DNA from 4 places in the Alteromonas sp. ISO5 genome. Region 3 is predicted to be linked to each of the others. Evidence: predicted binding sites of a transcription regulator. Region 3 holds the regulator's gene; each other region holds the start of a gene.
What was found. Region 3 encodes sigma-54, which starts transcription at its own class of promoters, with help from an activator protein. Its sites were predicted from a motif close to GTTGGCACGNNNNTNGNNT; they were not measured.

Region 1 (7,950 bases), 490 kb from region 3:
GCGCTGAAATTAGCGTTGCCGATGCCGCCGAGCGGCTGCTGCGCTTACCGGCCATTGCCGAGAAAACTTTCCTAATCACTATTGGCGATCGTAGCGTAACCGGTTTGGTGAGCCGCGACCAGATGGTGGGCCCGTGGCAGGTACCTGTTGCGGACGTTGCAGTAACAGCATCGGCATTTGACACCTATCATGGTGAAGCGATGGCGATGGGTGAACGTACCCCGGTAGCCTTGCTCGATTACGCTGCCTCGGCAAGACTGGCAGTAGGTGAGTCAATTACCAATATCGCTGCCGCCCACATTGGCGACATGAAACGCATTAAGTTGTCGGCGAACTGGATGGCGGCAGCCGGACATCCGGGTGAAGACGCGGGCTTGTATGAAGCGGTTAAAGCGGTGGGTGAAGAATTGTGCCCGGCACTGGGTCTGACCATTCCGGTGGGCAAAGACTCCATGTCGATGAAAACCGCCTGGCAAGACAACGGTGAGGATAAGTCGGTCACAGCACCGCTGTCACTGGTGATCACCGCATTTGGTGCGGCGACGGATATTCGCAAAACTGTTACCCCTCAATTGCGCACCGACAAAGGCGAGACGGCCTTATTACTGGTGGACTTAGGCGCAGGTAAAAACCGGTTGGGCGCCAGCTGTCTGGCCCAGGTATATAACCAGTTAGGTAAAACGCCGGTTGATCTGGATGCGCCGGAATTACTGCTTAATTTCTTTAACGCCGTGCAGGCATTACTGGCAGACAACAAACTACTGGCCTATCACGACCGCTCTGACGGTGGTTTATTTGTTAGCGTAGCTGAAATGGCCTTTGCTGGTAAAACCGGTGTGAGTGTGGCGCTTGATACGCTGGGCGATGACGATCTGGCGGCGCTATACAGCGAAGAGCTGGGGGCGGTAATGCAGGTCTCTGCTGGCGATGTGGAGAGCGTTGTTGCGGTATTCGCGGCCAATGGTCTGGGTGAGATGGTGCATAAAATAGGTATATTAAATACCACTGATACCATCGAATTTACCCGTGGTGGAGCGGTTGTACTTAGCGAAGCACGAACTACTTACCGTGCAATGTGGGCCGAAACCACACACGCCATGCAACGTTTACGGGATAACCCTGAATGCGCAGACGAAGAACATAAGGCCAAACAAGACGGCAGGGATCCTGGCTTGCACGCCAAACTGAGTTACGATATCAACGATGATGTGGCTGCACCTTATATTGCTAAGGGCATCAAGCCACGCATTGCTATCCTGCGTGAGCAGGGGGTGAACTCTCATCTGGAAATGGCGGCAGCCTTTAGCCGGGCCGGGTTTACGGCCATCGATGTACACATGAGCGATGTGCTGTCGGGTGCCGTTGCGCTGGAAGACTTCAACGGCCTGGCGGCCTGTGGTGGCTTCTCTTACGGTGACGTGCTTGGCGCTGGTGAGGGGTGGGCAAAGTCCATTCTGTTCAATCAGCGTGCCCGTGAACAATTTGAAGGTTTCTTCCACCGCGACGATACCTTCAGCCTTGGGGTTTGTAATGGTTGTCAGATGCTGTCTAACCTTAAATCTCTGATCCCGGGAACAACTCACTGGCCGCACTTTGTCACCAATAAGTCAGAGCGCTTCGAAGCACGGGTTGCCATGGTTGAGGTTCAGCAATCCAAATCGGTATTGTTTGCCGATATGGCGGGCTCAAGAATGCCGATTGCAGTCTCTCACGGCGAAGGTCGAGCTGAATTTGCCACAGAGGCTGATCTGCAGTCTGTGCAGGGCAAGGTAGCACTGCGGTATGTGAATAACTACGGTGAAGTTGCGACACAGTACCCGGCAAATCCGAATGGCTCACCGATGGGCATAACCGGGCTGACTACCGACGACGGTCGTTGTACCATTATGATGCCACACCCTGAGCGGGTATTCAGAGCTGTCACGAACTCATGGCGTGCTGATGAGTGGCAGGAAGACTCACCGTGGATGCGAATTTTCCGCAACGCACGGCGTTTTGTTGATTAATTTCAAAAAAATGACGGTAAGGTGTCAAATATTTGTCCAGACACCTTGCCAGCGCCCTTCTACTGCATTAAAGTAGTGCAAGCAGTATGGAATGCTGTGTGGTTACAAGGACTTGTAGGGGATGAGTTAACATCGCTGTGCTCAATTTTACAGTGGTCTAGAAATAATAAGAGACGAATATGAATCGTTCTTCAAAAGGTTTCGGCTTAACCGGCGTGGCTGTTGCAGTGCTGCTTATGATCGTTACAGCAGCGTTTGGAACCTCCGCCCAGTCAGCTGAAACAGCTACCGAAGTTCAACAAAATACCTCTAAATAATTAATAAAAATTAATTAGTTAACGATAATTATGTCATTTATGGCAGGTTATCGTTTTGCCTGCTTTTCGCGATTTATCATCTTTTGGTTAGGGTGTTTCTTCAATAACACATAAGTAGCACCAAGCCCGCCATGCATAGGTTGGGCGGTATGAAAGGCAATCACGTTATTAAACTGCGGCAGCCAGTGATTTACGTAAGATTTTTTCAAAGCGGGGAAGGGCTGACTTTGCTCTCCCTTGCCGTGTTGAATCAACAAGGTTCTCACGCCACGTTCATGGGCAGCATTGATTTTTTGATACAGCGTTACGCTGGAGTCCCGCAATGAGAGCCCTGCCAGCGAAATTTTTTGCTCTATAGGATATTTGCCCTGGCGCAGGTTCTTATAAACACCATCCTGTATTCCGGCCTGCTTAAATTCAAGAAAATCGTCCGGCTTGACCGGTTTCACCCCTTCAAAGGTTAACGGACTTTCTTTGGGCTTCTGAGCCAGTAAGGCCTCCCGGCGCATTTGTTTTTCGATAGCTTGCTGGGTTTGCTGGAGATGAACCTTGTCGTCAGATTTTATCGGTTTAACATCACCGACTTGTTGCAGGAAATCCTGAAAGGTATCCGGTTGTTCAAAATCCTGATCGTCGTCCCACATAAATCCCCCGACCACTAAGTTTCTTATTAGTATTACGCGTGACTGGCGTTAAAGTTCAGTACTTATCGAAGCTGTAGCAATTGGTTGGCGTCCCCACCGCGACTCGAACGCAGATCTAAAACTTAGGAGGTTCTTGTTTTATCCAGTTAAACTATGGGGACACGAAACGCTATTATAGATAGGCCTGCGAAAATCTAAAGCCCTAACGCTTGGCAACGAAGTCGTTTGGCTGAATATTGGCCAGAAAGCCCTCTTCGGCGGCTTTCACCCTTGCGTTATCGGCGTAGGCTTCGACCACCGTCACCTCTTCAGGATACAGGTGATACTGGGTAAATTTAACCCCTCGATAGTCGGTAACTTCCTGAATCTGATATATCGACAGGGTATCGCCGGGTTTCAGGCCGTGCTGGCGACCCAGTGAAACACTCAGCTCATTGCCGCCGTTGATACTGATCACCCGTCCTGTTGCCGGGACGCAGGCCAGTGTCGAGTCTACATCGCTTTGTAACTGGCGTAGTTGGTTTTGCAGGGCCTGGCCGTAGGCGCTTTGCCAGAATTGGTTGGAAGACGCATCGAGTTGCGCGAAGCGATCGAACTCCCATTCCGATTCGGTCTCATAAGTTTTATCTAACAACGGTGCACCGTTAATACCGTCGATAAGCTCCACTTTCAAGCGAAAACTCCGGGTTGCCGTGTCGTCTCGCCAGAAAGCTAACGTATTGCTTGTTGGCCGGTAAACACTGAGATCCTCAATCACACCGGTGAGAACAAACTGACTTTTGGTTTGGGTGGCGAGGGCCGTGGCCTGATCGCGAATTTGTCTGGACTGCCAGTGCACCACATAGGGTTCGACGCTGCTGATCACAGCATGTTGTGCTGATTGATCGAATTCGCGTTTTAACCGGGCGGTGACCAAACGACCCAGCTCCTGAACCTGACCATCCTGAGCATGCTGGCGCTCAAGTAGCGGGAAGTAACTAGTGGCAATGGTTTTGCTGAAGGGGGCGGCGGAGCATTGTTGTTGACTGGGGAAAATGTCAGCACGGATCCGCACCGTTACCGCATTTTCATGCCAGGTTTCTGAGATAAGCTGTAACTGGCGAATTTCTCCGGATGCGCTGACTTCAAGGCGATCATCGTTGAGTAAGCCATCAGTGAGCTGCTGAACACTGCGCACCGAAGCGCCGGCGAATAACATTGCCTGACGCAGTGCTTCTTCCGTAGCCTGATGTTTCGCCTGGACCTTATTGCCGTTTAATACCACTGATTGCCCCTGGGTTTCATACCAGACGGCATAACTTTGCCCAGTGAGGGCCAACAGCAGGCAGGTTATCGCCGACAAAAAGGCGGTTAGCCGGGTAATCAGTGTGTACATTGTCTTCATTGCTATTTCTCTCACCACTTACTTTGCTGTTGCAATGCGCTGTTCTTCGCTGGCACTGTCTTGCTGCGACCTTGGTACAAAAAGCCCCTGATGACAGGAGCGGTATGCAAGGTGTCAATCCAATGACTCGCCAAGCCTTTGTTGTATGAAGCTTTGCATATATCGTTCCCAAAATTCATTCGGTCATTGGGCATAAATATTGCTATCGTTTGACAAGTACATAGTGATTGTCCGCCTTGCCTCGCACGGCAGGCAATAGCACTGTTCAGACTGCACAAAAATACGGTGGTTTTATGACGGTTTTAAGACACATTAACAAGGCGCTTGGGTTGTTTGGCTGCCTGTTTATTATCAGTGGCTGCACATCCATGTTCGATAAGCATGTCGAATGGGAAACCGTTGCACCTGACGAATACCCGGTGCTAACCGCGGTGGGGTATGCACCAATAGCATCACAGCATGGTGGCTCCGAGTCAGAGAAAAATATCATGGCAATGAAAGCATCAAAACTCGATGCCTACCGTGAACTGGCTGAACAGGTCTACGGGCAACGCATAAATGGCCAACAGTCACTGGCTAACATGGTTGTGAACAATGCGCAGTTGCAGGCCTCCGTTGAAGGAGTGATCCGCGGCGCAAAGGTAGTGAAAGCTTATCCGGTGGGAGAGGATACCTACGCAACTGAGTTGGAACTCGACATGCAGCAGGTGTATAACATTTATGTGTCGACAGCCCGGCCACAACGCTTAAAAACAGTGAAGTATTATTAAGAGAATTCCGGTTGTTGAAAACTTCTTAACAGCGCTGGTTTAGCGCTTATCCAGCGCTTTCACTCAGGGAGAGGTGAGGTAACATGGAACTCGTTATACGCCCGTCAGGAATATTGCCGTGCTCTGTCACTCAGTGCTTCGTTTTTTTACGCTAAATTCACTGCTTACCCGTCGGTTAACGGCGGAAGCCAATATCTGTTGGGAAACTGGTGGACAAATGGGGCAGATAACCTAATCAAGTTACCTGAAGAAAATCAGTAGAACAGTGAGACACTTAAGCGCTGACGCCTTTACCAGAAAAGCCGCCTTTCTTTTTACCAGCTTTATCGTAGGTCAGGGACTCTTTGGCCCGCACATCCATCATCAGGTTACGCAAATGAACCAAACGTAACTGACCTTGCTCAACGGCAAGCTGGTTAACTTCGGTACAATACTGGCACTCGCTGAGCAAGTTTTTTGCCTGGTCGATATGGGCCTGAATGTCCTCGGTGAGGGGGGCTTCTTGCTGAAGCGTCTGCAACTGTGGGTTAATGGCATCGTCGAGGTTTTGGATAGCACCGAGCAATTGTTCTTTTTCTTTGAGCAGCGTCATTAACGCTTCGGCATCCCTGGAGCTAATCAGATGCAACTCCTTGTCCAGCATCGCCTTGAGTGATGCAAGATTGTCAGTCTGTTGCGTTAATTGATCAGTGAGTGTTGCCGTCATTATCTGTTACTTCAGGATTTAAACCCAAAAATCTCCGATTCCAGGCGTGCGATCTTTTTCGCCAGTGATTGCGGATCAACCTTGTACTCGCCACTTTGGATGGCTTTCTTAAGCTTATCGACTTTCTCCTGGTTCACAGGCGCTTCGGCACTTTTCTTCTGTACCTGATTTAATTGCTGTGCAGATTGAGTCAGCGACACTGAGTCCTGACGCGGCACATTAGTAGCCTGAGCTACAGATGTGGCCGCTTGCTGCGCAGCCGTCTTATTTTGTTGTGGCTGTTGCTGGCTGTTGACCTTGTTGTTGTCAACAGGCGCTTTGGGTAAGCCATTGTTTATGTTGTTAATTGCCATAATTAATTTCCACTACCTTTTAGACCTCAATATATATATCGGCTGCAGGCAGAATTTCTTTAGGCTCAATTGCGTATTTTTCACATCAAAAAACGCGGTATTTATAGCAACCTTATCACAAATTCACCACGACTTCCTGGGTGCTGGCAACTTCAGCAATGACAGACTTGTTAGAACTGCTGTTCACCACTTCAATGGTGTCGCCAATCACACCATCCTGACGGGCGATGCCAGAGGTTTTTACCTTCATAGCACCCGCGTTGGCGCTAATGGTGATTCTATCACCTTTACAGATAAAGCATAGCATATTACTTTGCACCGGCTGACCTTCTCTGACCCGGTATTTCAGCCGTGCTCCTACGACGTCATTCAGTGACGTGAAAGGAGTGTGCCGCAACTGCTTAATGTCGACCTCAGCGAGCGATAAATGGCTTGCCGACAGGACTGTATCCGGGCTAATCATACTGGCCGTGACGACGATAGTGCGGGTGCGGGTCACTTTGGCACTGGAAAATAAATACCAGTTGTTGCTATCACAACTTACCCGTACATTGAGATATGACTGCTGCAGCGTGGCAGGATCCACATCAAAGCTAAAAGGTACCGTGCATTCTGGTATATTAATGCGACTGTCTATGGGCGTTACTTCGACGCTTAAATTATCCGCCAAATCGGTTTCCCGGGTCGGCGCCAGACGGTTTTCCAGAAACGCTTTAACCGCATTTGTCAGGCGCTCGTGCGGCGTGCTAGCGTTTTGTTGGGCAATTGCGTCAAAGTGAGCTAAGGTGATACCTGTAGTCAATATGAAAGCCAGGCGCGCAGGCAAAAGTAATGTTTTCAATATTTTCATGTTCAGATGTTTTCATTTTGACTATTATTAAATATAAATCAGCGAGTTTTGCTAATCAGAACAGCCGCGACAGTTTATTGACGCCACCTCTGTTAAACAGGAAACACGCAAACTCTATGCCCACATTGAAATATCGAGGTGAAGTATGTCTGGAATTTTAGATTCGGTTAATCAGCGCACGCAACTGGTCGGCCAGAACCGGCTGGAGTTGTTGCTGTTCCGCTTAAACGGTCGGCAGCGATTCGGCATTAACGTGTTTAAGGTCAGAGAAGTGCTGCAGTGTCCGGCTCTCACATCTATGCCAAAGCTCAATCCCTTGGTACGAGGCGTTGCCCATATTCGTGGCCAGACCATTTCGGTTATCGACTTAAGTATGGCCACTGGCGGCCGTAGAATCGAAGATCTCAAAACTTCCTTTATTGTAATCGCAGAATACAATCGCTCAGTTCAGGGATTCCTGGTAGGTGCTGTTGAACGCATTATCAATACCAACTGGGATGCCATCATGCCGCCGCCTCAGGGAACTGGCCGTGCCAGTTACCTCACAGCGGTTACTGAAGTCGAAGGTGAACTGGTCGAAATTCTCGACGTTGAGAAAATTCTTAATGAGATTTCACCGCTGAATACCGAAGTTAGCCAGGAAGTGGCCTCTACGCTGAATACCGATGCCCATAAAGATAAGATTATTTTTATCGCTGATGATTCCTCGGTAGCGCGAAATCAGGTGAAACGGGCGTTAACCACGCTGGGGCTTGAAATTGAAATGGCCAAAAACGGCCTGGAAGCACTCAAGCGACTGAAAGAGATTGCCGCTGAAACCGGCGATGTCACCGACAAGGTCGGGGTGCTGGTGTCTGATATTGAAATGCCGGAAATGGATGGATACACCCTTACGGCCGAGATTAAAAATACGCCAGAGC
Region 2 (7,950 bases), 350 kb from region 3:
AAAAAATGGCTTCACACGCGTACCAATAAACCCCGTGCTTCCAGCTCATTAACCATTGATATTTGCCCTTTCTGGAAGTGACCAATGAATTCATCGACTGTCATTTCATCACTGGCGTCAGAAAAGTTAAGTGAGCTTTTTAAAGGTTGGTGAACAAAAAAGGTATTACAAGTCCGGGCAGAAAAAAAAGCCAACCCGGACAAATCACTAAAAGACCGGCACCTTACGCCTTCCCTAAGGCGAATTACCTGCCTCACCTCTTATGCTTGCCTTTATGTCCTTTGCTTCCGCTACTACCGGATGAGCACGCAGCACTAGCACCACTAAATACGTCGCTGAACGCATACTCGAATGTAGATTGAATAATTTGACTGTGACCATCGGTATAACCGAGTTGTGCATCGCTCATATCCGTGTCACTTGTCTGCTTCAACTGAATTAATGCCGCCATCACAATTTCAGCTGTTTCCTGAGCTGCACTATGATTTAGCGGTAATGAAACACCATTATATAATCCAAAATAAACGTTCATATACACGGTAGCGGTATGACGTAAGATATTCTTTCTGCTTGGCGAAGGAACAAGTGAACCGGTGCCGAAAATTGCGTCAGTTAAAGAGACTGATGTGCTGTAATCAGTGTCCGAGTTGAAAATATATTTTGCTGCTGAATCAGATATTGTCAAATGAGTATCAACAATAAACTGATTGATGATAGTGCGCATTTCTTCTATACGAGCATCGAGCAAGCAGTTGTCGTCTGATGGTATTTCCACATTAAGCTGCGGAAAAATAGAAGCCGGTGCGTCACCATTACTGCCCTGCTCCCACGTATTGCCCTGAAACCATGAACCTGGTGAACGACCACCCGATGGCATCTGAACGGAGCCACAGGTATTACCAATGCCACCACCAGTTTGTGACAGATTACCGGACATTACACCTGATACTGAACATGCCCCCCACACTGATTTCATAGGAAGTGAGGATACCGCCACACCAGCACCGGCTTTTTTAATAAACTGACGACGTTTTGTCACTGAAGATTGATTTTGTTCGATACCCATACTGATAACCCTTGTCTTCCTTTGAAAAGCTGCGAACTGCGCATGTGCAGACTAATTTTAAAGCACCATGAATAAATCATGCCAACTATTTAACGCAATGATTATCAATGATTTTTATTATTTCAGAGTACTTACTGCCATTTCATTGTAAAAATTGCCGACAGTAATAATCAGACGCCCACTCACTTAGAGCGGTATATTAGACTTTGCCGCTAATTTACGCAAATGTATTACCGGAATAGCGTATGAAATTCCTGACGGTTTACTCAGCACTGATTCTTTGGTCTCGGCCACAAACACCTTATTAATGATCCCGACCACTGTTCCTGAATCGCTGAGATACATTGGGCTACCGCTGTTTCCAGGATAAGCCGTGGCATCCAGTTGGTATATCAGAAAGACTTTTTGCAGCCGATCCAGCATATCTATAGATAACTGCTCAGAACGTCGGGCAGGAATAGCGTCAGGTGTTATTGCGGCAATCATCCCTCTGTGAGTAGCGGGATATAGCCCTAAAACAGCACCAATCGGAAACCCGGTGAAAGCAATATGAGTACCTTCCGGCTGGAACTCATCAGGAGCGATGGTTAGCGGGGTTAATTGTGTATCTATTTTCAGAATGGCCAGATCATGAGCCGGATCGATTTCTACCACTTCCGCTCTGAAAGTTTTGGTATTTTTCGCATTCCCTGCAAAAACCGCCCTGTATTGAACAACATCCGGATTCAAAGGCGTTGAAACGACGTGATAGTTCGTGGCAATGTAATGCCCGTCCCCAATAACAAACCCCGTTCCCTGCAACTGGTTGGCCGGGGAGTTCATAGGCGTAGTTAATCCCACTCCAACCACAGAAGGTTTTACTTTTTTAATAACCTCCACCATAGACTGATTTGCCTGAAGTGACGCAGGTAGAATGATACATAACAAAAACAGACAGATATTCTTCATTGCAACTCGCTTTTAAATCATTGAATATTGTAGCCTGGTTATCAGGGACCGAGCTTGTGGATGTCGACACACTAAAATTCATTGTAAAACAACTTATTTCACCTTTAGTACTTTTTTTCCTTGTACTGGCGTTAAGCATATTCAGCCATTTCACCAAAAGGTTACGTCGTTGCGCACGTCCGCTGCTGGCCATAGCTTGTTTTTGGTTACTACTCTCCAGCCAGTACTTTTTTAGTAACTGGTTACTTGCTCCACTGGAGTACGCCTACCCGCCGTTAAAAAAAACCGACAAAGCCTGGCATCAGGTAGAATATATATTTACACCTGGTTGTTACTATTATGGCAACGATTTACCTGCAGCCAGTAACTGGCATCAGTGCTCACTTTCCCGCTTAACGCAAACAGCGATAATGGCAGGCTACAAAAATAAACCCGTCATTGTTACCGGCGGTAATTTTTTACGCGATAAAGAAATCGTCTATGCAGATAGAGCCAGGCAATTTCTAGCGACCCTGATTCAATCAGAAATCACCGCGATACCAATAGGGCATAATACGCAGCAGGAACTCCAGGCATTATTCCAACAAACCGGCGATATCTCCATCGCGGTGGTTACATCAGCAACCCATATGCGCAGATTACTGTATCAGGCCAAGGAGATTGGCTTTAACCATTTAGTTCCGGTCCCGGTTGAACATCTCAGCCCCCCTACCTATGATGTGACGCTGAACATTCCCTCAATTGCCAGTATTTACAACACCGAAAGAGCGCTTTATGAATATATTGGTTTGCTTTATGAAACCGGAGACTGGCCGATAAGGAAAGAGAGTTATTAGTCTAAATAGCATTACGTGTACATTTTTGGTGCTATTATTAAGAAACAAGAGATGAGGCGCATTAATATGCTACCTATAAAGTTAACAACTGGCCCCTATGGAAGAGGTAACGGTGTTTAAAAGTACTGGCGCGAAAATTACCAAGCTATGGCAGTCTTACCAACGCTTACGCGAGGCTACGGCTATATCAAAACATTTTTCTACCTTTTTGACGCCTGTAGTCGCTAATGCAGAAGAGCTGCAACATGAGGTCTTTAAAATCAGGCATAATGTTTACTGTGAAGAGCTCGGCTTCGAACCGCTAAGACCAGATCAAATGGAAAAAGATGAATTTGATGCTTTTTCTCAGTATTGCCTTATTAAACACATAGGCTCGGAAGCCTACGCGGGTACGGTCAGATTAGTTACTCCGAGAGAGGAAGGGCAACTTCTGCCGCTTGAGAAATATTGCCTGCACTCTATATCTCATGATGAATTTACCCCAAAGCACTTTGACCGTCGTGAAATCTGTGAAATATCACGACTGGCCGTGCCGGCGCATTTCAGACGCCGGGCAATGGATAAATTTGCCGGGGCTGCTACCGGTGCGATTAACGAATCAACGTATTCAGAGGCAGAATTGCGTTGTTTTCCGTTTATTGCTATCGGGCTTTATCTCTCAGCTGCATCTTTGGCGCTTACACAAGGCATACAACATGCCTTTGTGATGATGGAACCCCGTTTAGCCAGAAGTATGCGTTTTCTGGGTATTAAGTATATTAAGATCGGCCCGACGATTGAATATCATGGCCAACGGGCTCCATACTATATTAACGCTGAGATCCTACTTCGTGACCTGGCTCCGAGCTTCAAATATATGCTCCGCGACATCCAGATTCAGGTGAATAAACAGATCAAGGAAGAAAGTTAACAGCTTTAATTTGCGGTTCAATTTACACACGTTTAGAGCGAATCGCGAATTAGTAGAATCTGATGTCAAAGAATTTTACAGTCTTACTATCCACCCCCTCACAAGAAACACTTAAACCTTTGTAATAAAAGAAAAAACAAAAAATGGCACACCACATGCATTGTTTTGTTCGTGGTAACTTTCTTAGTACAGAGGACAGTAAATATGAATAAATTTTCTAAACTGACAAAAGCGTTGTCTCTGAGTGCAATCATCGGCTTAGGTTTCGCTGGTGCGTCTAACGCAGCAACAATTAATTTTAACAATGGTGTAGCGGCTTCTGATGGTTCTGGTTTAACCAGTCAGTACATTGACCCTATTAACGGCGGTCTGCCAGATTACTTCATTGAAACTTTTGACCAGGCAACAGGCGTTCCAGGCTTCCCTGGTTCAACTGCATACACCGATCCTGGTTTTGAACAAGACTGTGCGGTTAATAGTGTTAACGCTAGCCCAATCGGAATAAGTGTAACCGGCAACACCAACGAAATTGGTGTTCGTCAAGGTCTTTTGCCTACCCAAGCAGCTCCACCTGCAAACGACTCTACTTGTTTTGGTTATCTTACAAACAATGGTTCGGGTACTGCTTCAGTTGAGTTTGATTACACTAATTTACTGGATTTCTACAGCAACTTAGCGGGTAACGGAGTTCAACTTGGTATTACTTATCTTGGTTTTTACTGGGGTTCAGTTGACACGTTTAACGATTTTGAATTCTACTCTGGTGGTTCTTTAGTAACTGAAATCAGTGGTGTTGATCTTCTTAACCAATTTGGCGGTTCATCTGGTAACCAACAGGCTCCTAGCTCAAATACTTACGTAGAGATAGAGTTTTCGATTGCTGAACAGTTCGACACATTAGTTATCAATACTTCTGGCGTGGCTGGTGAGTTCGATAACATCGTAATCGGCCTTAGCTCTCGTGAATTGCCAGTTCCAGCTCCAACAGGACTTGCACTGTTCGCTTTTGGCCTGGTTGCTCTTGGCCTGAGATCTCGTTTAAAGAAATAAACGAAAAAGAAAGTTACCACGAAAAAGTCGGCCTAAGTGCCGACTTTTTTTACACTTAAAATTACACATTACTACATCAAAATTTAAACTGATGAATTTTTGAGCATTTTTTTATTGGTCTGGAAAATGCATTGCTCCTATCGTTGGTGACATTAACAAGGAGCGACTAAATGAAACGTATTCCCCTCGTCACTAAATCCCTTTTATTCAGTGCCGTACTGGTTTTTAGTGTATTAAATCAATCTACTGCAGCAACTATCAGCTTTGGAGGAGCCAATGCCTCAGACGGTTCGGGCCTTACAAGCAGCTTTATGGACCCCATTAATGGTGGTTTATCAGATTATTTTATAGAAACCTTTGACATCGCAACGGGCGATCCACTTTTTCCGGGATCAACTGACTACACCGTGTCTGGTTTCGAAGACGAATGTGCAGTAAACAGTCTGAATAGCAGTCCAATTGGTGTTTCTGTTATGGCAAACAGTAACGAAATTGCTGTAAGGAAAGGCTCCGACCCAGAAGTGGCAGCGGCTCCAGCAAATGACAACACTTGCTATGGCTACGCCACTAATAATGGCAATGGCGTTGCGAGTATTTCTTTTGACTATAGTAATTTGCTTAACTATTACAGTGCACTTTATGGGTCTTCTGCCCAACTTGGTGTAACTTATCTAGGATTTTACTGGGGTTCTGTAGACAATTTTAACGACTTTAATTTTTATTCTGGCGGCTCACTCGTTTCATCTATTACAGGCGCGGAATTGCTCACAGCACTAGGAGGAAGTTCAGGCGACCAGTCAGACCCAGACTCAAATGCCTATGTAAATATAGCCTTTTCGATTGCTGAACAATTTGACACACTAGTGATCAATACCAGTGACATTGCTGGTGAGTTTGACAACATAGTTATAGGCCTAAGTACCCGTGAAATACCGGTTAGTACTCCAGGCACTTCACTTATCCTTTTGATTGGAATGGCTATTATTGCACTTCGTCAATTAGGTAAAAAGTAATTAATTAAAATCTCTTTCATTGAAAAGCCGGCTTTATGTCGGCTTTTTTGTTATTTCACGCTATAGTCTAGTTATATAAATCCACCTCTAAGCAACCTGATCATATATGGATATTCACAATAAACTGTCACTCATTTGTCAGCCTGGTATCGCCACTCTTATAGCCTCAGAGGAAGCGACAAGCCAATACGGTATCAATACCTTCGGTAAACCACAGCAGTTTTCCGGGGCAATCAAAGTGATAAAGGAGTCGGCTATCCCCCAACTACTCAAGCTGGCAAACTCAGAAGGGTTTAAACTGCATCCGGTTAGCACCAATAATAACTGGGGTTACGGCTCAATTTTAGTCGATAACGCGCCGGTTTATTTGCTAGATTTGTCGCCGTTGAACACTATCACACCGACCGATAGAAACCTCGGACTCATTACAATTGGCCCAGGTGTCACCCAGCAGCAGTTACACGACTATCTTGTTGAGCAAAACTGGCCCCATATGGTACCAGTAACAGGTGCCGGACCTTCATGCAGCCTGTTGAGCAACGCCCTTGAAAGAGGTTACGGCATCACACCTCATACTGACCACTTTTATGCCTGTAATGCTTTAAAGGCCTATATTCCTCACCCTGATCTATGCGAGCAACAACTTTCTTCAGCTGTATCAGCACTGGACCTCAGTGGCAATGATTTCATCGATAAAACCTTTAAATGGGGGTTGGGCCCCTATGTAGACGGTTTGTTTACCCAAAGTAATCTTGGCGTAGTCACAGAAATGACATTAAGACTGGCTAAAAAACCTTCGTCTTTTTGTGCATTTTACATTCAGATTTTTGAGGGTGATCACTTTGCTAACGCAGTCTCTTTTATCCGGGATTTACTTGAGTCTCAAGCTGGCATGGTTGGCTCTATCAATTTAATGGATAAAAGACGTCTGGTATCCATGACGTGCGAAAACCCCAACGTCGACCAGAGCCCTATCGAGCCATTATCCGATGAACAAGTAAACAAACTAGCGTCTTCCAAACGACTCCCCGAATGGATGATTGTTGGTTCAATTTATGGCGACCAACCAGTCGTCAATTTTGTTAAAAAGTACATCAATAAAAACGGCAAGCAACTTGGCCGGATACTCTTTTCTGACTCTTTATTACTGAAATTTGCACATCAGTTTGTACGTCTTCCTCTTAATTTCATTCCTGCTTTTAAAGACGTGAAAAGCCAGTTAACTTCGCTCAATGAAGGTATTGATATCATGCTCGGAGAGCCGAATCAGGTGGCCTTGCCCCTCCCCTACTGGCGCAATCAATCTGCTAAAGGCGACAAGTCCCGCCCGCTTAATCCCGCCGCAGAAAACTGTGGTTTACTGTGGTATGCGCCGCTGATCCCCATGGACCCTGATGCTTTAAATCAGTTTGTTTCATTTGTCCGCTCAACCATGCTCAAATACGGGTTAGATCCGTTAATAACCTTTACTAATTTAAAGCATGACTGTATCGATTCAACGGTTCCTTTGGTGTTCAATAAACAGAGCGATGAAGAAGAACATAAAGCACTCAATTGCCTGCACGAATTAATTACTGAGGGATGTAAACAAGGATTCGTTCCTTACCGATTACCCATCCATGAACAACAGAAACTCGACAAGTCAACTTCGTATTGGCAAACCATAAAAGTATTAAAGAAAGCCATGGACCCCAATGATATTTTATCGCCTGGCAAATACGATTCACAGTAATGAGTCCTTTGGGGTATAGTCAGAGTGAGACCAAACTGGTATCTTTGCTTGCAGTATGAGGTATTTAGCCATAAGGAATGGATGCGAATGAAACGGTCCACAGCACTAATGTGTGTATTGTTTTTAACAGCTTGCACACCGAAATCAGCTGACGAGCAAATTGTAGAAGCTAAACGTCTGGTGTTAGAAGGCGAAAGAAATGCAGCTATTGTAGAGTTAAAGAATGCAGTAGTAACAGAACCTAATAATGCCAATGCTCGTTTCCAACTTGGTATGCTGGAATATCAACGAGGCTTATGGGAAGAAGCAGAAAAAGAGTTAAGGCGCTCCCTTGAATTAGGCTTCGACAAACGACAGGCATATCCTTTTTTAATTAAATCAATATTTTATCAAAA
Region 3 (7,950 bases):
GTGAAGAAAACAAAGCCGACGCGCTGGCTGAATTAATCGCCTCACTGGGACTTACCCGGGAACAGGTGGCAGCAATTGGTGATGATATGCCGGATACCGGCATGTTTACGCACAGCGCAGTTAACATTGCGGTGAAGGATGCCCATCCACAGGTTATTATGCAGGCAAACTGGGTTACCACCCTACCGGGCGGCTTTGGTGCGGTAAGGGAAGTGTGTGACACCCTGCTGCAAGCCAATGATAGTTTACACGGTATTTTAGGAGCCAGTGTATGAGTAAAGTAGGCCTGAGCATTGCCTGCCTGTTTATTCTGGCCACATTGCTTTACCTGCCCGGTTTTCTGGCCGAAGATCCGGTGATCACCCCGGATCAGGATGTGCTGGCCATTACACCGAGTTATAAAGCCCGTAACCTGACCACCACATTATATAATGAACAAGGTCAGCGCGTGCATGAAGTATTTTCATCCACCATGGAAAACTACGAGCAGTTAGGCTTTGTGCTGTTTTTAGCACCGCAATATACGATTTACCAGGAGTCTGACGAGCCGCCCTGGCAGGTAGTCGCCGACGAAGGTACGTTGTATGATAACAATATGATACAACTGGAAAATAACGTAGTTATTGTAAGTAAAAACCAGGCTGACTTTGTGCAGCGGGTAACCACTGACTACCTTGAGATAGATTTGGACCAACAAACCATGGTGTCCGAAGCCAGGGTGGAAATTTCGGGGCCTGATTTCCTGATATTGAGTAACGGACTTCGCGCCAACCTATTGAATAAAACTTATGAGTTGAATCATCATGTGCAAACGACTTATTCCCCTGCTAACTAGCCTGTCGCTGGCACTATCGCCGGCCGTGGTGCTGGCAGCCAAATCTGATTTCAAAAAAGACATCGAGGTGTTTTCCGAGTCGCAGTTCCTGGATGGTAAAAATAAAAAGTCCATTCTGATTGATAATGTGCAGGTTACCCAGGGCTCACTTAGCATTAAGGCCGACCGGGTTGAAGTAGAAGCCGGCGGCGGCAAAGGCAAGGAAGTATTTATCGCTACCGGAAAACCTGCTGTCTACAGCCAGACCCTGGACGATGGCCGGGTAGTTGAAGCCCGCGCATTTGAAATCCGTTATGAAGTAGCTAATCGCACCATTTCTCTGGCTGGCGATGCCGAATTAAATCAGAATACCAGTGTGGTAAAAGGTGAAACCATCGTTTACGACATGGAAAAAGAACAACTTAAAGCCACCGGTGACGGCAGCGGCAGTGAGGATGGCCGGGTGCGCACCGTATTTAGTCTGGAAGACATTGAAGCCGTGCGCGACGAAAGCAAGGCCCGTGACAACACGGGCGACCAACAGGATAATGAAAACGAATGACCACCCTAACCGCCACCCACTTAGCTAAGTCGTATAAGTCCCGGCAGGTAGTAAGGGATGTCAGTGTTGAGGTGTCTGCCGGCCAGATAGTTGGCCTGCTGGGCCCCAATGGCGCCGGCAAAACTACCACGTTTTACATGATTGTGGGCCTGGTGGCGCTGGATAAAGGCGATATTCGCATCGACGAGATGGATCTGACCCGTCAGCCCATGCACGAACGTGCCCGCAATGGGATTGGGTATTTACCCCAGGAAGCCTCTATTTTCAGAAAGTTAACGGTTTTTGACAATATCATGGCAATATTGCAAACACGCAAGGACCTTTCGTCTGCCGAACAGCAAAATGAAGCGGATGCCCTACTTGATGAATTCAATATCAACCATATACGTAATAGTACAGGGATGAGTTTGTCGGGAGGAGAACGGCGTCGGGTAGAAATTGCCCGGGCGTTGGCAGCCAATCCGAAATTTATTTTGCTCGATGAACCCTTTGCGGGAGTTGATCCAATTTCGGTTAATGATATAAAGAAGATCATACAACATCTTCGTGACCGTGGAATTGGTATTCTGATTACTGACCACAACGTACGGGAAACCCTTGACGTCTGTGAAAAAGCCTACATTGTCAGTCAGGGTGAATTAATCGCCCAAGGCACTGCGGAACAGGTTTTGAGTAATCAAAAGGTCAAGGATGTATACCTGGGTGAGCAATTCAGGCTATAGTTAGATACATAAAGACAACATGTTTTGTCCCCATCAATAACAAGCAAGGCGTTAAGAACAGAAGTAGATGAAACCATCTTTACAGCTCAAATTTAGTCAACAACTTACTATGACGCCACAATTGCAGCAGGCGATTAAACTGCTGCAACTTTCTACCCTGGATTTACAACAGGAAATCCAGGAAGCACTCGATTCGAATCCGTTACTGGAAGTTGATGACACCAGCGACAACGATACTATAGAGAAAAGCAAGCTTGATGCTGAAGCCGATGCCGCCGCAACGGCCAGTACCGAGACCAGCATGGACACCAACGAGGCGCTCGAGAAAAACGAACTGCCCGATGAACTCCCTATCGACAGCACCTGGGATGAATATTACTCAGCATCATCGGCGCCTGCGCCTGGCCCGGCTTCAAATGACGATGACCAGGTTTTTCAGGGTGAAACTACCGACAACATCCAGGACCACCTGCTCTGGCAAATGCGCCTGACGCCCTTCAGTGATGTAGACCGCGCAATCGCCATTGCGATTATCGACTCAATTGACGAATCAGGCTATTTAACGGTAACAGTTGAAGATATCCTGCAGAGCGTCAATACTGAAGATATGGAAGAGCCGGTTGAAGCCGACGAAATTGAATGCGTACTAAAGCGGATTCAAATGTTTGACCCCATTGGCTCAGGTTCACGTACCCCTCAGGAGTGTCTACTGGTCCAGTTAAAACAGTTTGCTCCCGACACGCCATGGCTCAAGGAAGCAAAGATCCTTATCGAAGACTATGCCGACCTGCTGGGCAGCAAGGACTATCGCACCTTAATGCGTAAGTCACGCCTGAAGGAAGACGATTTGCGAGAAGCGATGCGCTTATTGCAAACCCTTAATCCGCGTCCAGGTAGTGCGCTAATTACCCAGGAACCTGAGTACGTTATTCCTGACGTATCGGTCACCAAGAAAAAAGGTCGTTGGGTGGTTGAACTTAACCCGGACAGTCTGCCAAAACTGAGCGTAAATCAACAATACGCTGCCATGAGCCGCCAGGCCCGTAACAGTTCAGATTCCCAGTTTATTCGCTCGCACATGCAAGAAGCCAAGTGGTTCATTAAGAGTCTGGAGTCGCGTAACGAAACCTTGCTCAAGGTAGCTAACTGCATTGTGCAGCAGCAAATGGGTTTTTTCGAACACGGCCCGGAAATGATGAAGCCTATGGTCCTCAATGACGTAGCCGAGATGGTCGATATGCATGAATCCACCATTTCGCGGGTTACTACCCAAAAGTACATGCACACCCCTCGCGGTATTTTTGAGTTGAAATACTTCTTCTCCAGCCACGTAGCCACTGAGTCTGGCGGAGAATGTTCATCCACTGCCATCCGCGCTCTGATCAAAAAACTGGTTGCCGCCGAGAAGCCCAGTAAACCACTAAGCGACAGCAAAATTGCTCAATTGTTGGCCGATCAAGGTATTAAAGTTGCCCGGCGAACAATAGCAAAATACCGGGAATCCTTGTCGATTCCACCGTCTAACCAACGCAAGAGCCTTATTTAGGCCGAAATATAAGGAAGACGAACTATGCAAATAAATCTTACAGGTCATCACATCGAGATAACCGATTCTTTGCGTAATTATGTTGATACCAAGTTTACTAAACTGGAGCGCCACTTTGATCACATATCCAATGTGCATGTGATCCTCAACGTGGAAAAGCTTACTCAAAAAGCCGAAGCCACGATGCATTTAAGTGGAGCGGAAGTATTTGCCTCGTCAGAAAATCAGGATATGTATGCTGCGATAGACAGTATGATCGACAAACTCGATCGCCAGGTAATAAAGCATAAGGAAAAGCTCAAAAAGCACTAGGCCCAATTTAACCTTATGAATATTCAAGCCTTAGTTAGCCTGGATCGCACTGAATGTGCGGTCCAGTGCAACAGTAAAAAACGAATTTTAGAAATCATCAGTGATATTGCTGCCGAAACCAACGCCGAAATTCAAAAAGAAGACGCCCTCAATGCCCTGCTCAGCCGGGAAAAAATGGGTAGCACCGGCATTGGTAATGGCATAGCCTTGCCCCATGGCAGACTGGCTAACCTTTCCAAAGTAACAGCTGTGGTAGTAACAACCACCCCGGCTATTGCCTTTGACGCCATTGATGATAAACCGGTGGATATCTTTTTTGCCATTTTGGTGCCAGAAAACCAAACCGAAGGGCATCTGCAAACGCTCGCAACTATCGCCGGTAAGTTAAGCCAGAAAAGCATTGTAAAAACGATCCGTAACGCCGAATCGAAGGAACAGGTTATCGCCGCACTATGCGACCAGGCTGAACAATAGTCCGGCAGGGAGTCTGACACAACCATGAAACTCATTATTATCAGCGGGCGCTCCGGCTCCGGCAAATCCGTTGCGCTAAGGGCCCTGGAAGATTTAGGCTACTACTGCGTTGATAACATTCCGGTAAACTTGCTCCCAACGCTCACCCATACCGTAGTCGACGAATACGATCAGGTAGCCGTGAGTATCGACGTGCGTAACCTGCCAAAGGATCCCGATGAATTAGTCGAGATTCTCGACTATCTGCCCTCATCCTGGTCGATGACCATTGTCTATCTGGATGCCAGTGATGACATGCTGGTGAAGCGCTTTAGTGAAACCCGCCGCCTGCACCCGCTGGCCAAACTGAATAAATCCCTGGCTGATGCAATACAGGCAGAAAAAGAACTCCTCGCGCCCATCACCGAGCGGGCTGACCTCTATATTGATACCGACCGCTTATCCATTCATCAGTTGGCGGAGCTTATCCGCGAGCGTATTCTGGGTAAAAAGAGTTCCAGGCTGGTGCTGGTATTTGAATCTTTCGGCTTTAAGCATGGTATTCCCAAAGATGCCGATTACGTGTTTGATGTTCGTTTTCTCCCCAACCCGCACTGGGAGCCGGATCTTAAGCACCTTACCGGCCTGGATTCACCGGTAGAAGCTTTTCTGGGTTCACAGCCCATTGTGACTAAATTTATCTGGCAAATTCAAAACCTGCTGGATACCTGGATGCCGCATCTGGAGCGAAATAATCGCAGCTATGTCACCATTGCCATTGGTTGTACCGGTGGCCAGCATCGTTCCGTATTTGTCGCGCAGTCACTGGCCAAAATATACGGCGATAAACACCCTGATGTGCAAATTCGTCACCGGGAGTTAAACCGATAATGCGCGTAGAAAAAACCCTTACCATTGTTAACAAGCTTGGCCTGCATGCACGGGCCGCTACTCAGTTAGTGCAACTGGCCAATCAGTTTGATGCCGAAATCACCCTAAAAAAAGGCGATAAAGAAGCCAATGCCAACAGCGTGCTGGGCTTAATGCTGATGGAAAGTCATCAGGGTGAACAGGTTGATGTGATCAGCGAAGGCCCGGATGCCGAAGCCGCCATGGCGGCGGTGGAAAATTTGATTGTCGGACGCTTTAACGAAGATGAGTAGCACAAACAGATAACCACTGTGAAGTGGTTATCTGTGGTTTCTCTGCGAATGACGAAGACTAATCATTTAATTGCATTTGCAGCCGGCCGTTTTGATTCACATGGAATCCAAATCTAAATTCCAGTCTCACATGACGATTATCCGCTGAATCCGTATCGTAGTGGCCTGGAGGTGGAGCATTGCCATCCCTACTCCATGCAGACCAGCCTCTGAATGTTACCGTTTTCCCTATGCTGGGAGATATTTGGAACTCTGTAATTGAAGTCTGTTTACTGTGCGTCTGCACGGGGCTAAAGTACTCACAAACTAACCGATATGGCTCTACTAGCTTGCCCACTGCGAAACTATTTGGATTGCAGACAGGCGCAGCAAAAACTGTCTTTGGCGCTCCATATACGTCGCTCGCCTGAATTCCGCTGGCCTGTTGACTGATAGTGAGATCCACTGCACCTTGTGGTATGAGCTGTTCGTTTCGCCCATTCATAGTCGATGCTGCGACTGACGAGGTCATCAGGATAGTCAATGTCATAAAGTTTGGCACGAATCGCGTAATTGTCATATCGAACTCCTGCTGGTTGACTGATTTAACTATAGTTCGAAAGGATGAATAAAACTTTGCAGCAACATTAACAGAACATTAAAAGCAGAAGCCTGGCAGGTCTCATAGCCCCTTGTGAGAGGATTTTTAATACGATAAGGGGCTGGAAAGCACTAGGACAAAATATTAGCGCCTTGCTCCGGCGCTCTCGCTTCTTCTGCCTGCCGGCGGATATCATCATTTTCGCTGGAGACATCATCATGAGCAGCAGCGGTGTCCTCTGTAACGGCTTTAGGTTTGCTGACAGGGCTTGGTTTGACCGGTTCAGGGGGGGTGTCCTGATCCTGAATATCCACCATAGTTACCGGCACGCCCTGCGGGAATATCACTTCACGGGCATCGTCCGGCATACTAATTCCCTCGTCAGTAAACCGTTTTACCAGATCGCGCATTAGTACCGACGCCATTTTAATCACACTGGTATTTTCTACGTTGATCCAGAAATACACCTTCAAATTTACTGTTGCCGAGCCAAGTTCATCAACCAGTACTAACGGCTCCGGCTCTTTAAGTACATTAGGGTGTTCGCCAATGAGCTGCAACGCCAACTGCTGAGCCCGCTGACAGTCGGCATCGTAACCTATACCTAAGGTAAACTGGCCGCGCATTTTGGGATTAGCGGTAAGGTTTTTAATGGTACCTTTGTAAATCACGGCGTTGGGGATCTGAATATGATTACCATCAAAGTCCACCAGCGTGGTGGCCCGCGTGGTCACCTTTTGCACTACACCGGTATAACTGTTGATTTGCACTACATCATCAATGCGGAATGGGCGCTGCACCGTTAGTAACAAACTGGCTATCATGTTTTCTGCAATATCCCGAAAAGCAAAACCAAGGATTAATCCCAACACTCCGGTACCGCTCATTATGGCTACCGCAAATTCAGTAAGGCCAGAGAGTTTTAAAAAAACGTAAAGCGCAAACAGAATGAAAACCAGGCTTAACGCCCGCTGGCTCACCGAGCGCAATAGCGGACTTGAAGAAAGATACCCTATTGGTTTTATAAGCGCAGCAGAGAGCCGGCCGGCCAACCATACGGTCAGCATCAATACTAACAAGCCCAGAGCAATGGCGGGCAGCTTAACCATAAAAGCCTGCCAGAACGTATCTAAAGAGCTAACCAGTTCACTGGTAGAGGATTCCATTGTCTTTTTCCTTTGCGCAAATCCTGTTAATTATAATCGGTTTAGCGCCGAATAGATCAGAAACACCGGGGGCTCTCCGGTGATTTAGCGTTTCAGCACCTTTAACCCTAGCTTCGTCATCACAAATGCAGCCCCACCGGTTAGCGCGCCCATCCATCCCACGTGGATCGGTACAAAAATAAGTGCCATAGCATACGTTAAGGAGGTGTGGGCCGGTGTATAAAGTGAGAGTGTTGCATGCCCCAATATCCCTAAAAATAGATGACCGCAACTGCTAGGGCGTGTTGATTTTTGTTGTACGAATTTTGGTCTATATGAAAGCATTTTAATGCGAAACAACTCTGCAGACCTAGTGGTTCTATGTAAAAGGGCTGTGACAAAGAGTAAAATGCTTTCATGACGACCCCTTCGGGCAGCGCTTGTGCGCCATTTATACTGCTTTGGATGTTTTTGATTTAGGCCCACTAAACCTGCAACCACCCGCCTTGCCTGGTGTGGAGCGCTTCAGGCTGGTAGTTAGCCCCACCACCTGTAAAGCCCCGAATTGCTCTGAAACCTACAGCAAATAGCAGGCTGTCGATTGTTAAAAAGCGTGTAACCTTCGCAACCCCTCTGCCGCACCATAGCCGCCA
Region 4 (7,950 bases), 2.5 Mb from region 3:
CGTCCGGCTTCCCGTTTGGTGGGAATGTCTATCCGCTGGGTATTATTCAATCCCGGCGCTGCCAGTAAGGGCGGATAATTAGGCGTTTGAATAAGTACCTTATCACCCGGCTCACAATAGGCTTTAATGGCCACGTTAAAGGCCGGTACTACGCCAGGAGTCCAGACTATCCAGTCGGCTTCGATGGCCCAGTCGTGCTTATCTTTAAGCCAGCGCATCACGGCCTGATTTGCAGGCTGATGCTGAGCCGGTAGTGAGTAACCTAAATTGCCGTACTCGGTTTGTTTCTGAATCGCCTCAAGAATAGGCTGCGCACAGCGAAATTCGGTATCGGCGACCCAACAGGGAATGACATCCTGCCCCGCGTATTTTTGCCATTTGAAAGACCAAAAGTCACGACGATCGGGGGTATTATCAAATTGACTCAATGTTGCTACCTTTTAATTCGGAGAAAGCGGCATACACCACTATTTTGCATATGACGACATAGTTTGCTTGATCAGACCAACCAGTTTTTTGCGCACAATAGGCTTTACCAGATAGGCAACCGCACCTAATTGACGGGCAAGCAATTTGGTTTGTCTGGATTCATAGGCGGTCATAAAGATGAAGGGAAACATTAAATCTGCCGATCGAACGTCCCGCAGTAAGGCCAGCCCATCAAATCCGGGCATCACCATATCACTAATTACTATGTCGAGTGAATCGGATGTTTGTTTAAGCAGGAATTCACGCGCCAATGCACTGTTGGAAAAGCTAACAACATTTACCGGCAGCTCAGACTCCAGTGCATCAACGATGAGTTCAAGCGTGATTTCGTCGTCGTCAATGACAGCGATATTAAGTGGTTGCATGATCCATCTTTAAAAAAATAGTCTGACTATAATTTTAATAGAAAAAGGCCGGTTGTGTTAACAACCGGCCTTTTTACTTGAACCATTCAACGTTTCACTTGCAAGCAGTGAATTACTTTGGCGCGCGTGATGCCCGCTTACGGTCGTTTTCGGTCAGCAGCTTCTTACGAATACGAATGCTTTCTGGCGTGACTTCTACCAGTTCGTCTTCGTCGATAAACTCAAGCGCCTGTTCCAGTGACATCTTCACCGGCGGTACCAGGGTTTGCGCTTCGTCAGTACCGGAAGCACGAACGTTAGTCAGCTGCTTGCCTTTTAACGCGTTTACGGTCAGGTCGTTGTCACGGCTGTGAATACCGATAACCATTCCTTCGTAAACTTCTACGCCGTGTCCGATAAACAAACGACCACGCTCCTGCAGGTTAAACAGGGCGTTAGTCAGCGCTTTACCGTTAGCGTTGGCAATCAATACACCATTCTTACGCTTACCAATTACGCCGCCTTTATGCGGACCGTAGTGGTCGAATGAATGGTACAGTAAGCCTGAGCCTGAGGTCAGTGTCATAAAGTCAGTCTGGAAACCAATTAAGCCACGGCTGGGGATCATAAAGTCGATACGTACACGACCTTTACCATCCGGTGACATGTCGGTCATTTCTGCCTTACGCAGACCCAACTGCTCCATGATAGAGCCCTGATGCTGCTCTTCACAGTCAATGGTCAGCGTTTCAAACGGTTCCAGCAGCTGGCCGTCTTCTTCTTTGATGATTACTTCAGGACGTGATACCGCCAGCTCGTAACCTTCTCGACGCATATTCTCAATCAGGATACCTAAATGCAGTTCACCACGGCCTGATACGCGGAATTTATCCGGATCGCTGGTTTCCTCAACACGCAGAGCAACGTTGTGTACCAGTTCGTCCTGCAGACGCTCAAGGATATTACGTGAAGTCACGTATTTACCTTCTTTACCTGCAAACGGCGACGTGTTGACCTGGAAGGTCATGGTGACCGTTGGTTCATCAACGGTTAACGCCGGTAAGGCTTCAACAGTGTTGATATCACAGATGGTGTCAGAAATTTTCAGCTCACCCAGACCACTGATAGCGATGATATCGCCAGCAGTCGCGTATTCTACTTCATGACGTTGCAGACCAAGGTAGCCATATACCAGGCCAACTTTACCGTTACGCTTCTTGCCATCCGCGCCAACGATAGTCACCTGCTGGTTAAGCTTTACGCTACCACGCTTAATACGGCCAACCCCGATTACACCCACGTAGGAGTTGTAATCAAGTTGCGAGATCTGCATCTGCAGCGCGCCTTCGATATCAGCATCCGGTGGTGACACCTGATCAATGATAGTCTGGAACAGCGCCGTCATATCTTCTGCTGGCTCATCAGCGTCCAGTGACGCCCAGCCATTCAGTGCTGAGGCATAAACCACCTGGAAATCCAGTTGGTCGTCGGTGGCGCCCAGGTTATCAAACAGGTCGAAAACCTGATCCATTACCCAGTCAGGGCGCGCGCCAGGTTTGTCGATTTTGTTGATTACCACAATCGGCTTTAAACCCTGGGCAAATGCTTTTTGCGTTACGAAACGCGTTTGCGGCATAGGGCCTTCTTGCGCATCAACAAGCAGCAGTACCGAGTCAGCCATTGACATTACGCGCTCAACCTCACCGCCGAAATCGGCGTGTCCGGGAGTGTCTACGATATTGATGCGGTAATCGTTCCAGTTGATGGCGGTGTTTTTCGCCAGGATGGTAATACCACGTTCTTTTTCAATATCGTTAGAATCCATCACGCGTTCCTGTGCCTCGCCTCTGGTTTCTAAAGTACCAGACTGCTGCAGCAGTTTATCTACCAGGGTAGTTTTACCATGGTCAACGTGCGCGATGATCGCGATATTTCTTAGCTTATTGATGTCAGTTACATTCATTGAATTTCAACCCGCAAAACGCTCCCACGCAACATCATTACCGATGCAACAAAGAGATTTTGCAATTTTCTCGTACAGATAAAAGGAAATGAGCGCGGATTGTACAGAAATTCTCACTGCATTGCGCCTGTTTTTTTATGTTTAAAGAAAAATTAATCTGTTGATTAAGCCCGCTGGCAGTGAAAGAATGCTAGAGGGAAACAAAGCGTTATCGCCGCGTCCCTCTGCACCAAAAACAAGCGCAAAATCACCATAATAGTGCAGAACGAGTTATGCAAATTGACGACAGCCCGGAATATTGCGTTGTTCAGCCTTTACAAGCAGCTGGCATGAATATCGCTTACGATTTTTCCACCTGACTGTTCGGCTCCCCGAACATCAAATTTACGAAACAACCTGGAGGACACGATGTCAATTGAGAAGGCATTAGAATTACTTAAATCAAGCGAAGCCAAGTTTGTAGACCTTCGCTTTACCGACACTAAAGGTAAAGAGCAACATGTCTCTATCCCTGTATCATGCGTAGATGACGATTTCTTCGAAGAAGGTAAGATGTTCGATGGCTCTTCAATCGCTGGTTGGAAAGGAATCAACGAATCAGACATGATCCTAATGCCTGACGCTGCAACTGCCGTTATTGACCCGTTTGCTGAAGAAACACAGGTTAATATTCGTTGCGACATCGTAGAGCCTTCAACTATGGAAGGTTACGACCGCGACCCACGCTCTATCGCACGCCGCGCTGAAGAGTTCCTTAAGTCTACCGGTATCGGTGACACCGTGTTATTTGGCCCGGAGCCAGAGTTTTTCCTGTTTGATGACATCAAGTACCACACAGATATGTCTGGCTCAATGTACAAAATCGACTCCTCAGAAGCAGCGTGGAACTCAGGCTCTGAATTTACTGATGGCAACATGGGTCACCGCCCAGGCGTTAAAGGCGGCTATTTCCCGGTACCACCAGTAGATTCAGCCCATGACCTGCGTGCTGCGATGTGTATGGTAATGGAAGAAATGGGTCTGGTTGTTGAAGCTCACCACCACGAAGTGGCAACGGCTGGCCAGAACGAAATTGCTTGTCAATTCAACACTATGGTTGCCAAAGCTGACGAAATCCAGATCTACAAGTATGTTGTTCACAACGTAGCTCACGCTTACGGTCAGACAGCGACCTTCATGCCTAAGCCACTGGTTGGTGATAATGGTTCAGGTATGCACTGTCACCAGTCTATCGGTAAAGATGGCAAAAACATCTTCGCTGGCGACAAGTACGCAGGTTTGTCTGAAGAAGCGCTGTACTACATCGGCGGTATCATCAAGCACGCCCGTGCTATCAACGCTTTCGCTAACGCATCGACTAACTCGTACAAGCGTCTGGTACCAGGCTTCGAAGCACCGGTAATGCTGGCATACTCTGCACGTAACCGTTCAGCTTCAATCCGTATTCCTTACGTAACCAGCGATAAAGCGCGTCGTATCGAAGTACGTTTCCCTGACCCGACTGCTAACCCATACCTGGCATTCACTGCCATGCTGATGGCGGGTATCGATGGTATTAAGAACAAAATTCACCCTGGTGATGCAGCGGATAAAGATTTATACGATCTGCCGGCTGAAGAAGCACTGGCTATCCCAACGGTTGCAAGCTCACTGGAAATGGCGCTTGAAGCACTGGATAACGACCGTGAGTTCTTAACTGCTGGCGGCGTAATGTCTGACGACATGATCGATGCTTACATCGAACTGAAGATGGAAGAAGTCACCAAACTGAACATGACAACTCACCCTGTTGAGTTCGACATGTACTACAGCGTATAAAACGTTGTATTAAGATATATACCCAAAGCCCGCCTCGCGGGCTTTTTTTTTACCCGTAAATCACTACAATCAAAGGCATGCTGAGATTATTTTTAATGCTTAGTTTGTGTGTCACGCCAGGCTACGCTCAGGAAATCTACAAAGTTGTCAACAAAGACGGCTCGGTGACCTATACCGATAAACCGGTAGTCAACGCAGAGCCGGTCGAACTTGGCCCGGATAACCGTATGAGTCTGCCAGCGCCGCAACCAGTCCGGCCTGCCACAACTACCAGTACGACCAGTCAACCCAAGCCGGTTATCGAGGTGGTTAGTCCGAAACCCGAGGCCACAGTCCGCAACAACGCCGGTAATATGACCATAGCCGCAAATGTGCGTAATGCAGACAAGCAAGGAAAATTTAAGCTCTTCATCAACGATACCCTGGTAAAAGAACAATCCAGTGCGGTGTTTCAGCTACAGGGAATCAACCGCGGTGCCCACACATTTTATATCACCCATACAGACAATACAGGCAAGACTCTTGCATCTACCTCCCCACAAACTTTTTACCTGCATCAGGCATCACGTTTAATCAACAATTAGTAAAGTGGTTATTACAGTGCAAGCTAGGGATCCCGCGCACCATGGGGGGTCAATCAGACTTTTAATCGGAAAGTCATTGCACATCTGATAGCAGACTGAAACAATAAGGCACCATTTTGGTGCAACTGGAGAAAGCCCGGCATGCACGCCACGCCGTTTGATACCAATAACTTGCTCGAAAACCTCAACACAGTGCTGGTTGTAATCGATAACTCACTGCGTATTGTGTATGCCAACCATGCCGGACAGGCATTGTTTGCAACGGGCACCAAGCAACTTTACGGTCAGCCGCTGGCTGATTTCTTTGTGCCAAACACCATCAACAAAGCCAGGCTCCGCGCCGCTTTTCGTCGCGGTGAAGACTTTACTGAGAACGAAATTAAGTTGTACTTTCGCGATAACCGGGTAGTGCTGGCCGATTTAACGGTAACCAATCTCAGCACCGAAGATGGCCCCACACTGCTGTTCGAAGTGAAAAAAATCGATCAGCAAAAACGCATATCCCGGGAAAATCAGCAACACGCCCAGCATTATGCCGCCCGTGAACTGATCCGCGGCCTGGCGCATGAAATTAAAAACCCTTTAGGCGGTATTCGGGGGGCTGCACAATTGCTCGAGAAAGCGCTGGTGTCTGATGAACAAAAAGAGTTTACTCAGCTAATCATCGAACAGTCAGATCGCTTGCGCAATCTAGTAGACCGCTTACTTGGTCCTAATTCTTTACCCCGACTTGAATGGTGTAACCTTCATCGCCCACTGGAAAAAGTACGCAGCTTAATGAAGGCCGACACCACTCAGGCGATTGCAATTATCCGCGATTACGATCCCAGCATTCCTGAGGTCAGAGTCGACCCGGATATGCTCCAACAAGCAGTGCTTAATATTGTTCGAAATGCGGTGCAGGCACTGCAGGATTCGAAAACGCCCAACCCGCAAATTCGTCTGGTTACCCGCATTGAGAGACAACTGACCATTCATGGCCACCGGCATCCGCTGGCGGCGCAAATTAAAATCATCGACAACGGTCCGGGTATTCCCAGCGAAATTCGGGACACGTTATTTTATCCCCTGGTCACCAGCAAAGACTCTGGTTCAGGACTGGGTCTATCCATAGCCCAAACACTTGTGAATCACCATGATGGAAAAATTGAAGTTGATAGCCGACCCGGCCATACAGAGTTTATCTTATCCCTGCCAATCGACCGTAAGGAGTCACAATAATGAATACTGAATCTGTATGGATTGTTGATGACGACAGTTCTATCCGATGGGTACTGCAAAAAGCCCTACAAACCGCAAATATCGATTGTTGTAGTTTTGAAAACCCTCAGGATTTACTGTTGCAGCTCGAGTCAGGCCAATACCCCGAAGTGGTTGTGTCAGACATCCGCATGCCGCAGATGGACGGTATGACGCTACTTAATGAAGTGCATCAGATCGCACCGATGATCCCGGTTATTATTATGACCGCCCACTCTGACTTAGACAGTGCCGTAAATGCTTACCAAAGCGGCGCCTTTGAGTATCTGCCCAAGCCATTTGACATTGACGAAGCGGTCACCCTGGTCGAACGTGCACTGGTACATGCTCGGGAACAATCCCGCACTATCCAGGTCCCGCAGCAAGAGTCTGCCACCGAAATTATTGGTGAGGCACCGGCCATGCAGGAAGTATTCAGAGCGATTGGCCGCTTGTCCCGCTCATCCATCAGCGTGTTGATTAACGGTCAGTCCGGTACGGGTAAAGAGCTGGTAGCGCACGCTTTGCATCGTCACAGCCCGCGTGCGGCTAATCCGTTTATCGCCCTGAACATGGCAGCTATCCCGGCCGATCTGGTTGAGTCTGAATTGTTTGGTCACGAAAAAGGCGCTTTTACCGGCGCCCAGACAGCCCGGCAGGGCCGCTTTGAACAAGCCAATGGCGGCACACTGTTTCTGGATGAAATTGGTGATATGCCACTGGATGTGCAAACCCGGTTACTCCGGGTACTGGCCGACGGCCAGTTTTACCGCGTGGGCGGCCATCAGTCAGTAACCGTTGATGTCAGGATCATCGCCGCTACCCACCAGAACCTGGAACAACGGGTGGCTGAAGGCAGATTCCGTGAGGATTTATTCCACCGTCTGAACGTTATTCGGATCCATATTCCATCGTTATCAGAACGTCGTGAGGACATTCCGTTACTTGCCCACCACTTTTTACGCCGGGCTTCAAAAGAGCTGGATGTGGAAACCAAGGTATTGAGTAAAGAAGCCGAAAAGGTGATGGCGCAACTGCCCTGGCCTGGTAACGTGCGACAACTGGAGAACGTTTGCCGCTGGCTAACCGTCATGGCATCTGGTCAGGAAGTACTGCCTTCCGACTTACCGCCGGAAATTCATGCCGATAACGGTGCTGAAAAGAATGCACCACAAAGTGGTGACTGGACGGAGCTACTATCAGTCTGGGTCGACAAGCAGCTTAAGGATGGTCAGCATAATATCCTCGATGATGCATTGATGACCTTTGAGAAAATCATGCTCGAAAGAGCATTACATTACACCCACGGGCACAAGCAGGAAGCCGCCAAACGCCTTGGCTGGGGTCGCAATACACTCACCCGAAAGCTCAAAGAACTGGATATCGAAGGGTAGATTATGCGCTGAGTCGGCGGGCTGTCTGTAACCGCCAGCTCAGGGTTTGTCAGGCTAGCGGGTTAATACGCGGGCCATCGCCTGATTAAAGTAATTCAGCCAGGCGGCGTTAAATTTAT

Region 1: the regulator sigma-54 is predicted to act here: its motif matches at 4,468-4,486, upstream of AC2T0J_RS14780 (flagellar assembly protein T N-terminal domain-containing protein).
Region 2: the regulator sigma-54 is predicted to act here: its motif matches at 3,903-3,921, upstream of AC2T0J_RS14155 (Npun_F0296 family exosortase-dependent surface protein).
Region 4: the regulator sigma-54 is predicted to act here: its motif matches at 3,120-3,138, upstream of glnA (glutamate--ammonia ligase).

The regions. Positions count from the first base shown of each region.
Region 1 covers NZ_CM176572.1:3,312,626-3,320,575, forward strand. Annotated here, with positions in the region: gene purL (phosphoribosylformylglycinamidine synthase) at 1-2,006, shown strand, start outside; gene AC2T0J_RS14765 (hypothetical protein) at 2,186-2,323, shown strand; gene smrA (DNA endonuclease SmrA) at 2,371-2,967, opposite strand; tRNA gene AC2T0J_RS14775 (tRNA-Arg) at 3,053-3,128, opposite strand; gene AC2T0J_RS14780 (flagellar assembly protein T N-terminal domain-containing protein) at 3,170-4,351, opposite strand; gene AC2T0J_RS14785 (LPP20 family lipoprotein) at 4,645-5,121, shown strand; gene flgN (flagellar export chaperone FlgN) at 5,396-5,827, opposite strand; gene flgM (flagellar biosynthesis anti-sigma factor FlgM) at 5,839-6,180, opposite strand; gene flgA (flagellar basal body P-ring formation chaperone FlgA) at 6,296-7,030, opposite strand; gene AC2T0J_RS14805 (chemotaxis protein CheV) at 7,176-7,950, shown strand, end outside.
Region 2 covers NZ_CM176572.1:3,170,425-3,178,374, reverse strand. Annotated here, with positions in the region: gene AC2T0J_RS14180 (HprK-related kinase A) at 1-15, opposite strand, end outside; gene AC2T0J_RS14175 (hypothetical protein) at 254-1,066, opposite strand; gene AC2T0J_RS14170 (S1 family peptidase) at 1,253-2,014, opposite strand; gene AC2T0J_RS14165 (YdcF family protein) at 2,014-2,850, shown strand; gene AC2T0J_RS14160 (PEP-CTERM/exosortase system-associated acyltransferase) at 2,948-3,760, shown strand; gene AC2T0J_RS14155 (Npun_F0296 family exosortase-dependent surface protein) at 3,965-4,810, shown strand; gene AC2T0J_RS14150 (Npun_F0296 family exosortase-dependent surface protein) at 4,981-5,823, shown strand; gene AC2T0J_RS14145 (FAD-binding protein) at 5,930-7,555, shown strand; gene prsT (XrtA/PEP-CTERM system TPR-repeat protein PrsT) at 7,643-7,950, shown strand, end outside.
Region 3 covers NZ_CM176572.1:2,821,748-2,829,697, reverse strand. Annotated here, with positions in the region: gene kdsC (3-deoxy-manno-octulosonate-8-phosphatase KdsC) at 1-275, shown strand, start outside; gene lptC (LPS export ABC transporter periplasmic protein LptC) at 272-835, shown strand; gene lptA (lipopolysaccharide transport periplasmic protein LptA) at 804-1,376, shown strand; gene lptB (LPS export ABC transporter ATP-binding protein) at 1,373-2,098, shown strand; gene AC2T0J_RS12670 (RNA polymerase factor sigma-54) at 2,166-3,644, shown strand; gene hpf (ribosome hibernation promoting factor) at 3,669-3,956, shown strand; gene ptsN (PTS IIA-like nitrogen regulatory protein PtsN) at 3,972-4,430, shown strand; gene rapZ (RNase adapter RapZ) at 4,455-5,300, shown strand; gene AC2T0J_RS12650 (HPr family phosphocarrier protein) at 5,300-5,572, shown strand; gene AC2T0J_RS12645 (mechanosensitive ion channel family protein) at 6,284-7,318, opposite strand.
Region 4 covers NZ_CM176572.1:324,553-332,502, forward strand. Annotated here, with positions in the region: gene AC2T0J_RS01415 (MalY/PatB family protein) at 1-428, opposite strand, end outside; gene AC2T0J_RS01420 (response regulator) at 468-854, opposite strand; gene typA (translational GTPase TypA) at 967-2,796, opposite strand; gene glnA (glutamate--ammonia ligase) at 3,205-4,614, shown strand; gene AC2T0J_RS01435 (DUF4124 domain-containing protein) at 4,692-5,198, shown strand; gene glnL (nitrogen regulation protein NR(II)) at 5,340-6,419, shown strand; gene glnG (nitrogen regulation protein NR(I)) at 6,419-7,831, shown strand; gene AC2T0J_RS01450 (HD domain-containing phosphohydrolase) at 7,886-7,950, opposite strand, start outside.